One region of the Christensenella sp. genome, then DNA from elsewhere that is predicted to be linked to it. Evidence: riboswitches for the same ligand, from Rfam matches in the RefSeq annotation. Region 1 holds a riboswitch; the other holds the start of a gene.
The links. A riboswitch is a leader RNA that binds a small molecule or an ion and turns the genes downstream of it on or off. The one in region 1 is predicted to bind cobalamin.
Positions count from the first base shown of each region.

Region 2: linked by a shared signal. The riboswitch ahead of VB081_RS08385 (ribonucleoside triphosphate reductase) and the one ahead of VB081_RS13095 (GLUG motif-containing protein) in region 1 are both predicted to bind cobalamin.

Region 1 is NZ_JAYFPU010000326.1:18,547-23,494, forward strand. It holds gene VB081_RS13095 (GLUG motif-containing protein) at 1-3,710, opposite strand, end outside; cobalamin riboswitch at 3,864-4,086, opposite strand; gene VB081_RS13100 (cobalamin-dependent protein) at 4,153-4,605, opposite strand.
Region 2 is NZ_JAYFPU010000206.1:517-5,464, forward strand. It holds partial or broken gene VB081_RS08360 (ABC transporter permease) at 1-1,079, opposite strand, end outside; gene VB081_RS08365 (TetR/AcrR family transcriptional regulator) at 1,240-1,938, shown strand; gene VB081_RS08370 (4Fe-4S binding protein) at 1,943-2,710, shown strand; gene VB081_RS08375 (hypothetical protein) at 2,910-3,122, opposite strand; gene VB081_RS08380 (Arc family DNA-binding protein) at 3,281-3,439, shown strand; cobalamin riboswitch at 3,555-3,741, shown strand; gene VB081_RS08385 (ribonucleoside triphosphate reductase) at 3,860-4,948, shown strand, end outside.

The DNA.
Region 1 (4,948 bases):
TATCCGCCGACGATGTTGCCTGTCGCATGGCTCTTATAAATGTTGGCATATCCAAAGTTGCTGCCCACAAAGCCGCCTGTAGAGTTGCCGCCGAACACGTTGCCCGTTGCTTCGCACTGCGAGATGTTCCCCTTGTTCCATCCGACAAAGCCGCCCACGTGTCCGGATTCCGTATTGTCCGCGCCGCCTGTGCTTGCCGTTACTTCTACGCCGGACGAACAACCATCAATCGCGCTGAACGCCGATTTCCCGTCTTTGCTTCCTCCGTCATTGATCCCCACAAGGCCGCCTGCGTCCGTCTGCTTGATCACAGATATTCCGGTCGCGTTGAGCGTACCGGATACATGACAGTTCCCGATCAGGTTTGCTGTACCGTTTGCGATGTTCACGCGCGCAACACCGACCAACACGCCGATCCTGCTTCCTCCCTGTACACATGCGTTTTCTACCGTCAGGTTCAGGATAGATGCGCCTTCAATCACGCCGAACAGGCCGATATTCTGGCTGCCCACGCTCTTTTCGATCTTCAAATTTTTTATACGATACCCGTCGCCTTCAAATACACCGCTGAACGGAACCGTTTCACTACCGATCGGCGAAGCGGTAACACCCGCAAGGTCGATATTTGCCGTCAGCTTATAATTCTTTGCCCAGTCTGCCGCCGGATTTGCGCTGTTCATGAGTGCAACCAGTTGATCTGTGGTGCCGATATTTTCGTACTGCACCGGAACGGGCGCAGTCATATCCGCCCATGTAGGCGCTTTGTACCCGTTGGCTGGCGTGCCCTCGTACCAGAGGATCTTGTCCCCTGCTTTGATCTGCGCGGCAGACACACCGACCGGGGACTGTTTATCGTTGATGGTAAACATCCAGCCATCCGGCGCTTCCAGCGTTTTACCATTGATCGTTTTGATAAATGTACCTGTGGAGCTTTGCTCCGCCGTATACGTCATCTGTCCTGCTGTCTGCGCCGCCCGCATGACCTGCTCTGCCGTAATGTTTTCTCCTTCGGCTTTGACAGTAAAGGGTTCCTCCGATTTTACAAACTGATATTTTGTAGCATCCCACGCAGCAACCAATATTTGTACACTGATCGACTCCGCTACAGGGGCATCCGCCGCAGGCGCTGCATTCGCCAGATAAGGATAGCCGTTATTGACGATCTTATCGCCCGTACCCGCGTCAACTTTCCACGCGTTGCCCAGCGCGGAAGCAAAAGCCGTTCCTTTCATTTCCGATGTTGTTTTACCTGTTGCCGCAACCGTCACGACCTCCGTACCCGGCTTCAATTTGCCGGAATTGTAGTATCCGTTTACTATGGAGCCGACCGTTGCAAACGAGAATCCCTTCCCGCCCACAAGTACACCACCCGTACCCGCGGAAGCATTCACATCAACAGCGGCGTAAACGTTCGTAAGCACCGCAGGGTCTGACAGCATGCCCGCGAAACCGCCCAGTTCGTTGTTGCCTGTGACCGACCCCGTCGTATAACAGTCAGTGATCGTTCCGTCTTCCACGCCGCCGACAAAGCCGCCAGCCCACTTATAGCCGGAAACACTTGCGGAGGCAAAGCTTTCGCTCACGGTTCCCGTATTTCTGCCGATCAGACCGCCTGCCATCGTACCCGTGCTCTGGTATGTCACGCTGCCGCCCGAAACACCCGATTGCATGACCGTTCCTTCATTATTGCCGACCAGACCGCCAACACGGTTGTTATACTTGGATACGACTGTCGATCCGTTTGAAAAGCACTTTTCTATTGTGCCTTTGTTGTTGGATACAAGTGCCGCCGGATAGTGCATACTGCTGCTGATCGCATCCTCTATCGTCGCATTCTCAAGCGTCAGCTTGCGTATCACGCTGTCTGTGCCCACGTAACCAAACAGTGCCTCTCCCGCGATGGAAAGATTCTTTACGGTATGCCCGTTGCCGTCGAAAATACCTGTGAATGCTTTTTCACCTGCCATGCCGTTATTGTATTTTCCGATCACCTTGCCCACCTGAGCTGTCATATCAATATCGTTTGCCAGCTTATAATTTTTCGTCAGGTCTGCTGACGTATCAGAAAGCGCAAGCAGTTCATCCGGCGTAGAGATCAGAATAAAGCCCTGATCGTCCTTTTTCACAAACTGGTAGGCCGTGCTCCTTGTGGAAGCTTGTCCGTCAACATAGCTGTCGCTGCCCGACATCGCCTGTACCGTGAAGGAATACTCTCCCGTTTCTGTGATGATCGTCTTGAAATCCTTGGATGTATCCGTGATGTTTGTGTACGTGCCGACCAGAGTATCTGTATTTTTATAAAGTACTACCGTGTACGAATGTGCGCCGGGTACCGTGTTCCACGATGCAAGTGCTTCCGTCCATGTAAGACCGGACGGCTGCGCAAGCTCTGTCGGCTCTGAAGATCCGCCGCTGTTTGCGGGCGCCTGTACATTGATAAGATATGGATATCCGTTGTTGTGATCCGCATCAGCCGTCCACACAGACCCCAATGTAGCGGCAAGCGCTTTTAATTCATCCTCAGTTTTTGCCAGAAAATAGGCTCCCTGACCTTTCTCCGTCCCGTTTCCACTAATGGAGACCGTGGACAGATAAAACGACTTCGAAACATAACTGCTCATAAAAAAGCCATCGCCGAAGAATTTGCCAAAAGCGTTATTCGCACCTGTAGAAACAACAGGCGTGAGCGTATAGCATGCCGTGTATTTTGCGCTGTCCTCAGAACCGACAAAGCCGCCGACATATTTTGCGCCCGTAACGCTTCCCGCCGAAAAACAGTTTTCCATCGTTCCGCTATATCCAAATCCAACAAAGCCGCCGACCTGTTCGCTCTGCGAGGTGACCTCTGTCGTCGTATAACATTCGCTGATTTTCCCGGGAGCATAACAATAGCCAACAAAGCCTCCAACCCCTTTTCCTTTGCCGGCGACGCTCTGCGAGGCGCTTCCCTTAGCTACGAAGCATTGCGAAACATTACCCTTGCTGTATCCTGCAAAGCCGCCGACATATCCCATCGTCTGGGTAGATGCGGAGGATACCGTGGTGTTTTTCACAGCGCAGCCCTGTACCGTCCCTGCGTTATAGCCGATCATACCGCCGACGTACTGATCTCCGGAAATGCTGCTGTTTGCAAGCGTTATATTCTTGAGAGTGCCGCTATTATATCCAAACAGACCCGCGTAATTTAAGTCAAATGCAATCTCTAAATTGCTGATCGTCTGTCCGTTTCCATCGAATGTACCCGAAAAGGGCGTCGAGCTGTTGCCAATCGGCTGCGCCGCAAGGCCGTTCATATCAATGGGTACTGACACTTTCAGATTTTTATCCCAATAAGAAGCATCATTCATTACCGTCAGCAGGTCGTCCGCCGAAGCGATCAGCGTATCCTCGCCCTCCGTTGCGAGTGACAGTGTGCTTGTACCCGCGTCATCCTCCACCGCTATGACCGCCACATTGGCCGACGGAGAAGCAGATGCCGAGGCCTCCGGCTGTACGGACTGCGTCGCCGGTGGAGTAGGCGATACCTGCGCCTCCGGACTTCCCGACGATTCCGGCGATGCGGTATCTTCCGGTTTTTTCGTCCCCTGCGGCGCGTCTGCTGCAGATGTTTCAGACGCGGCAGGCATATCCGCCGCCATGGACGTTCCCGCAATGCTGAATATCATCACGAACGCCAATAATACCGCCAAAATTCTCTTTTTACTGTTCATTCTTCTTCTCCTTCTTTGCTTTCAGCCCCACCGCGCGCAACGCGGTCGGCCAATTTTTAAATTTTAGACAAATAAAAAACTGTGGCGAATCCAATTCACCACAGCCGTATTCCTGCGTATAAGAAAATTTCCACAGTGATTCCTGTGGTCATCATCCCATTTTCTCTTTTTGTAGGTCTTCTGACTTACGCATACAAAATCTTACGATTTTACGTACTATGTTCTGCCTTCCCAGTTTCCCAGTGACTGATTTTCATCAACGAACACCGGCCTCAGCGCTTACAGCGGCGGATTCCGTTCGGGATTTACACCCGATTCCCTTGTTCATCTCTGCGGACCAAGTACGCCGCAGAGCCACAAAAATGTCTTATTTAATTATTTACATCATACCATATCCACTTTTACTTATACAGGTAAAATTTTCTCTTTTTTGTAATTTTCATTATTTCCCAATGACTGCCGCTTTCGCAACCACCGCCGCGGTTGCTGCATCTGCTGTGTAATAATCAGCACCAATCTGGCGTGCAAAGCTTTCGTTTACCGGTGCGCCACCCACCATGACAATATATTTATCCCGTAGGTTCCGTTCCTTTAACTGATCGATACACAACTGCATCTTGGGCATCGTTGTCGTCAGCAGCGCAGACATACAGATCACATCAGCATTTACTTCCTCCGCCTTATCGATGAAGGCCGCCGGATCGACATCCACGCCCACATCATAAATATCGAACCCCGCGCCTTTAAGCATCATGACTACAAGATTTTTCCCAATGTCATGCAAGTCGCCCTGCACTGTTCCCACAACCGCGTCAAGCGCCTGCTCGACCAGCGCCTTTACATCCTTTGCCCTTCCTTTTTGTAAAAATTCGGATATTTCCTGAATCAACGCCATCTCAATATTCCTCCGCTCCCCGCTGCTTTTGTCTCCGCAGCCTCTTTTATATGTATTCTACCAATGCCGCAGGGTATGTTATGGTAAATATTTCAGGATCTTTGTACTTTTACACCTGCTTTATATCCTTCTTCCAAACGATCTGTGTCCGTACATGCAAAAAGAAAACAAAGCATAATACAGAAAACCAGAAGAAAAAAGGTCTTTTTTCGCATAATGATCTCCAATCATAAAAATTACCAAAGACAAGCTAGAAAAAAATTCATCGGGATTTTTTACAATTACTTAACAAAGAAAGTCATCTTTAAATATGAATTCTAAAAGCAATTCCCATGCAAGTCAA
Region 2 (4,948 bases), on a different contig from region 1:
AGCAGCACGACGACCGCAAGCGCGATGATCCACGACATGGAAACGCTCTTATTGAGCGCCATGATGACGCCACCCACGCCCATGATCGGCGCATAGATGACCATACGGATCATCAGGATGAGCACCATCTGTATCTGCGTCACGTCGTTTGTGTTGCGTGTAATGAGCGACGCTGTCGAAAATTTATCGAATTCCACGTTGGAGAAATTCTCCACCTTGGTGAACGTCTTTTCGCGCAGGTCGCGCGCAACGCCCGATCCGGTTTTTGCCGCCAGCAGCCCGACGACAACGGTACACGCCGCAGAGCCGAGCGCCAGTAAAAGCATCATCGCGCCATTGCTCCAAATGTAATCCTGCTGGAGCTTCATGGTATCGAGGCCGAGCGCCGCGTATTCGCTTTTCACCGCCGGGATCGCCATCTGCGCGAGCATGCTTGCGTCCATATTGCCAAGCTTCTCATCGAGCAGGCTGTCTAACGCCTGGTATACCGGCTGTGCATCCGGATAGGCGTTGAGCGCGTCAAAAAAGCCCGTTCCCTCCGGCTGCTGCGCATAAAACGCCATGAACTGCATCACCGCAGGCGGGATCGCCGCAGTTTTTTCCGTTCCATCCTCGTTTTGCTGCTTGTCGAGCGCAATGGTGTCCGAGCCACTCTTTTCCGCTTCTATGACCTGGTCGATCGCACTGATCGATGCAAATGGACGCGAAAAGGCTCCGCCAAGCTTCAGCTGCGTCGCTTCGTCCACCTTGTTTTCCACATAGATGTTTTCATTTTCGAGCGCCGGATATTCCTTTAAATAGGTATTATAATCCGCGCTGTCTTTTGTCACAAGCGTATAATTTGCCTGTACCAGTTCCTTTTGGCCGTCCTCCATGAACGCCTGCAGGGTATTCATTGTCCCCTCGCTCACCGCTTTTGGCGCCGCGCTTTCGATTCCGCCCTGTTGTATGCCGGTATCTACGATCTTCGACATATAATTAGGAAGCGATAGGTCACAGTACGCCTGCCCGAAGAGCAATATGACCGCCGCCACTATGAGCGCGGCATAAGGCTTCAAATATTTCAATATGCGCCTCATAAGTTCCCTCTTTCCTCTCTCTTTATTAAAATAAAAACTTTTCAATTTACCTATGATACCGCGGTTGCATAATAATGTCAATATGTTTTTAAAAAACATTGACACGGTTGCATAATTATGATAAGTTCAGTAGTAAAGTGCTATAGAAGGAAGTATCGTCATGGCTGAAAGAAATACCAAAGCAAGAATCAAACAGATCGGGCTGAACCTGTTTCGGGAGCGGGGTTTTGAGGATGTCACCATCAACGAAATCTGCGAAGCAAGCGGGGTCAATAAACATACCTTCTATTATTATTTCAAGTCCAAGGACGATCTTTTAGACGACTTCCACGAGATGAATTACGACATCAACACCGAATACTTTATGCAGATACTCAACGCCGAAAATTTCGTAGAACAATTATGGTTTTCTTATAAACCGTTCTTTGAGCATCTTAACCACTCCGGCACAGAGATCGCACGCCAGCTTTTCATTAAAAACTTGAACCGCGACGTTGGTACGTTCCGCATCGACGAACGCCGGGACGCTTCGCTAAAATTACAACAGGATATTATTGAAAAAGCGCAGGAAGCAGGCGAAATGCGTAATTCGTCCGACCCTAAAATGCTGCTTTCCCTCATGCACCAGTCGCTGATGAGCACGGCGTTTGCATGGGTCATGTCGGGCGGCAAATTCCAGTTCGATGAGGCGGCGCGCGCAGAAATGGAAGTTTTGCTCGACGTGAAACCCGCGCTGCGAAAAGCGGAGCACGTAGACCTTGACGCGATCTGGCGCGACTGGGAGCACAACCGCAAAAACATGCGCGAGATGCACAGGCATTGCCATCCGCCGCGTCGCGAGACCCCAAAAGGAGAATGATTTTATGGATATCACAGCCATCTATTTCAGCCCTACGGGCGGAACAAAACAATATGTGCAAAAAATTGCCGGGGCGCTTGGGGAAACATACGCCAGCCTCGACCTTTCTGATCGCGAGACCCGTCTGCGCGAGCATACTTTTTCAAAAGACGACCTCGTTGTGATCGGCGTGCCTGTATATTACGGCAGGGTGGTGCAGATCGATAACGGGCTGCTTAAACGCCTGCACGGCGACGGTACGCGCGCCATCCTTGTCGCGGTGTATGGTAACCGCGCATTCGACGACGCGCTGTTAGAGCTTTCAGATTTATGCGCCAAGCAGGATTTTGTTACGGCGGCGGCATTTACAGGCATTGCGCAGCACACGTTTTCTGAGAAGATCGCAACAGGCAGGCCGAATGCGGACGATCTTTTGGAGGCGGAGCGCTTTGCACAGGCATGCAAGGACAAGCTTTCTGCCGGTGGCGACGTCAGAGGCCCTGTACTGCCGGGCAACCATCCCTACCGCCCGTATGGCAGCGTGCCCTTCGCGCCCAGGGGAGATAACTCGTGCACAAGCTGCGGCGTATGTGCAAAGATCTGTCCGGCAGGAGCGATCGATCCGACAGAACTCAAAAAAACGGACACAAAAAAATGTATCCGCTGCTTTGCCTGCATCAAGGTTTGCCCGGTCGGCGTGCGCAAGGTCACGAGTCCTGTATACCGCATCGCGGTCAAAAAGTTAGAGGACAACCTGACGAAGCTCGACCGCCAGTGCGAGAGCTTCCTATAGAGGGCGTTATAGCGTGCCGAATCCGGCGGAGTCACGTCGGTGTTTGCAGGAGCGAGTTTTTGCGAAGCAAAACCCGAGCGAGTTGCGAACAGCCGTGACGACTGGCGGTAACAAGAAGACGGTGAGCCATCCAAGACTGCGGTAAGCTCCGTCGATAGGAAGCATGGCAGGCGCGGTCTTCGTTCAATCTGGTACGCCCCTAGCGGCGTTTTTTTATTTGCAGCACATCGTAGGGCTTACCCGCAAGCTCTGCCGCCTCGCCCACAGCTTCCACAAACCAGCTCGCTTCGTTGGCGACAATGACCACGGCGTGATCCGCCTCCAAAAGGGCGCACTCCGGCGGAACCAGTACCTTCATTGTATTATAATGCTCGATTTCTATTTCATCGTCTGTAAATAATAGGATTTTCATCAAATGTAACCTCCCTTTGAATTCATAATAAATGATATTTGCATTCATTCTTCACATTCGAATGATAAATACAGTTACAATAGATATAAAGTGAATTCATAAGGAAACCGGATATAGAAATGAGCGGAAAACACCTTGTGCAAATGACATCCAAAACTATGGGATCAACTTATACCCTAAGATTGTCACGCGAATTGCTCGACAAGCTTCATTATGTTGCGAGCTACGATGGGCGTTCCGCCAATATGGAGATCGTCCAACTAATTAAAGAGCACGTCGCGGAATTTGAGGCAAAGCACGGCAAAATCAATGACTGATCCACATAAAACGCCGCTTGCGGCGTTTTTTAATGTTTTCTTTTTATGAAATAGTTATTGACTTTTCTTTTTATTAGCAATACAATATCTATGGGTTAATTAAATTTAACTACACAGTATATTGTGTCTTGCAGGTGATCCTCATGGGATCACAATTGGGAAGACGGGTGCAATTCCCGCGCGGTCCCGCCGCTGTAAGAGCGTAGCTGCACGCAAAGTGCCACTGGGGGTAACACTTTGGGAAGGCGTGTGCGGCGTTATCATGCTCGAGCCAGAAGACCAGCCTGCAACGGTTACTCAAATACTGCCACGGAGTATGGCAAAGGAGTCAAGCGCTCTTTGTCCGGGCGTTTTTTTATTCTTACGCTTTATCCGCACTCATCATACATCCGCACTCATCATACACAAGGAGAAAGAATCATGATCACACAACTCAAAAAAAGAGACGGAAGCACACAGGCTTTCCAAAAAGAAAAAATTACATGGGCAATCTTCAAGGCCGTTACCGCAGTAGGCGGCGACGATTTTGATACCGCGCAAAAAATCAGCGACGACGTTGTCGATCTTGCGAACCTGCAATTAAAATCTGACACTGCCGACGTTGAGCAGATACAGGATCTTGTGGAAAAAGTCCTCATTGAGGGCGGACACGCAAAGACGGCCAAGGCCTACATCCTCTACCGCGAAAAACGCCGTGCCGCAAGGGAATCAAACGCCCTTATCGGCGCGACGATCGATATGTTCTCCGATTACCTGGACGACAAAGACTGGCAGATCAAGGAAAACGCCAACACGCAAAAATCCATCAACGGCATGAACAACTATGTGCGCGAAACGTTCACCAAGCAATACTGGCTGCACGAAATCTATCCGCAGGAGGTGCGCGAGGCGCATACAGGCGGCGATTTCCACATCCACGACCTTGGCTTTTTCGGCCCCTATTGCGCGGGCTGGGATTTGAAGCAGCTTTTGATGGACGGGTTCGGCGGCGTTCCGGGCAAGGTAGAATCTTCCCCCGCGAACCACCTGCGTTCCTTCCTTGGGCAAGTCGTGAATTCCACATTCACCACGCAGGGCGAGACAGCAGGCGCACAGGCGTGGTCTTCCATCGACACCTATTGCGCGCCGTTCATCCGTTACGACAATATGACCAAAAAAGAAGTCAAACAGGCGCTGCAGGAGTTCATTTTTAACATCAACGTGCCTACGCGCGTGGGCTTCCAATGCCCGTTTTCCAACCTGACGTTCGATATCGTCGTGCCGCGCACCTTAAAGGACGAGGCTGTGATCACGGGCGGCAAGGTGCGCAGGGAAACATACGGAGACTTCCAGAAGGAAATGGATTTGTTCAACGAATGCTTCTGCGAGGTCATGCTGGAGGGCGATTCCAAGGGACGCGTTTTCACCTTCCCTATCCCCACCATCAACGTAACGAACGAATTTGACTGGGACAGCCCGGTGGTCAACAAATTTATGGAGATCACCTGCAAATACGGCATCCCTTATTTT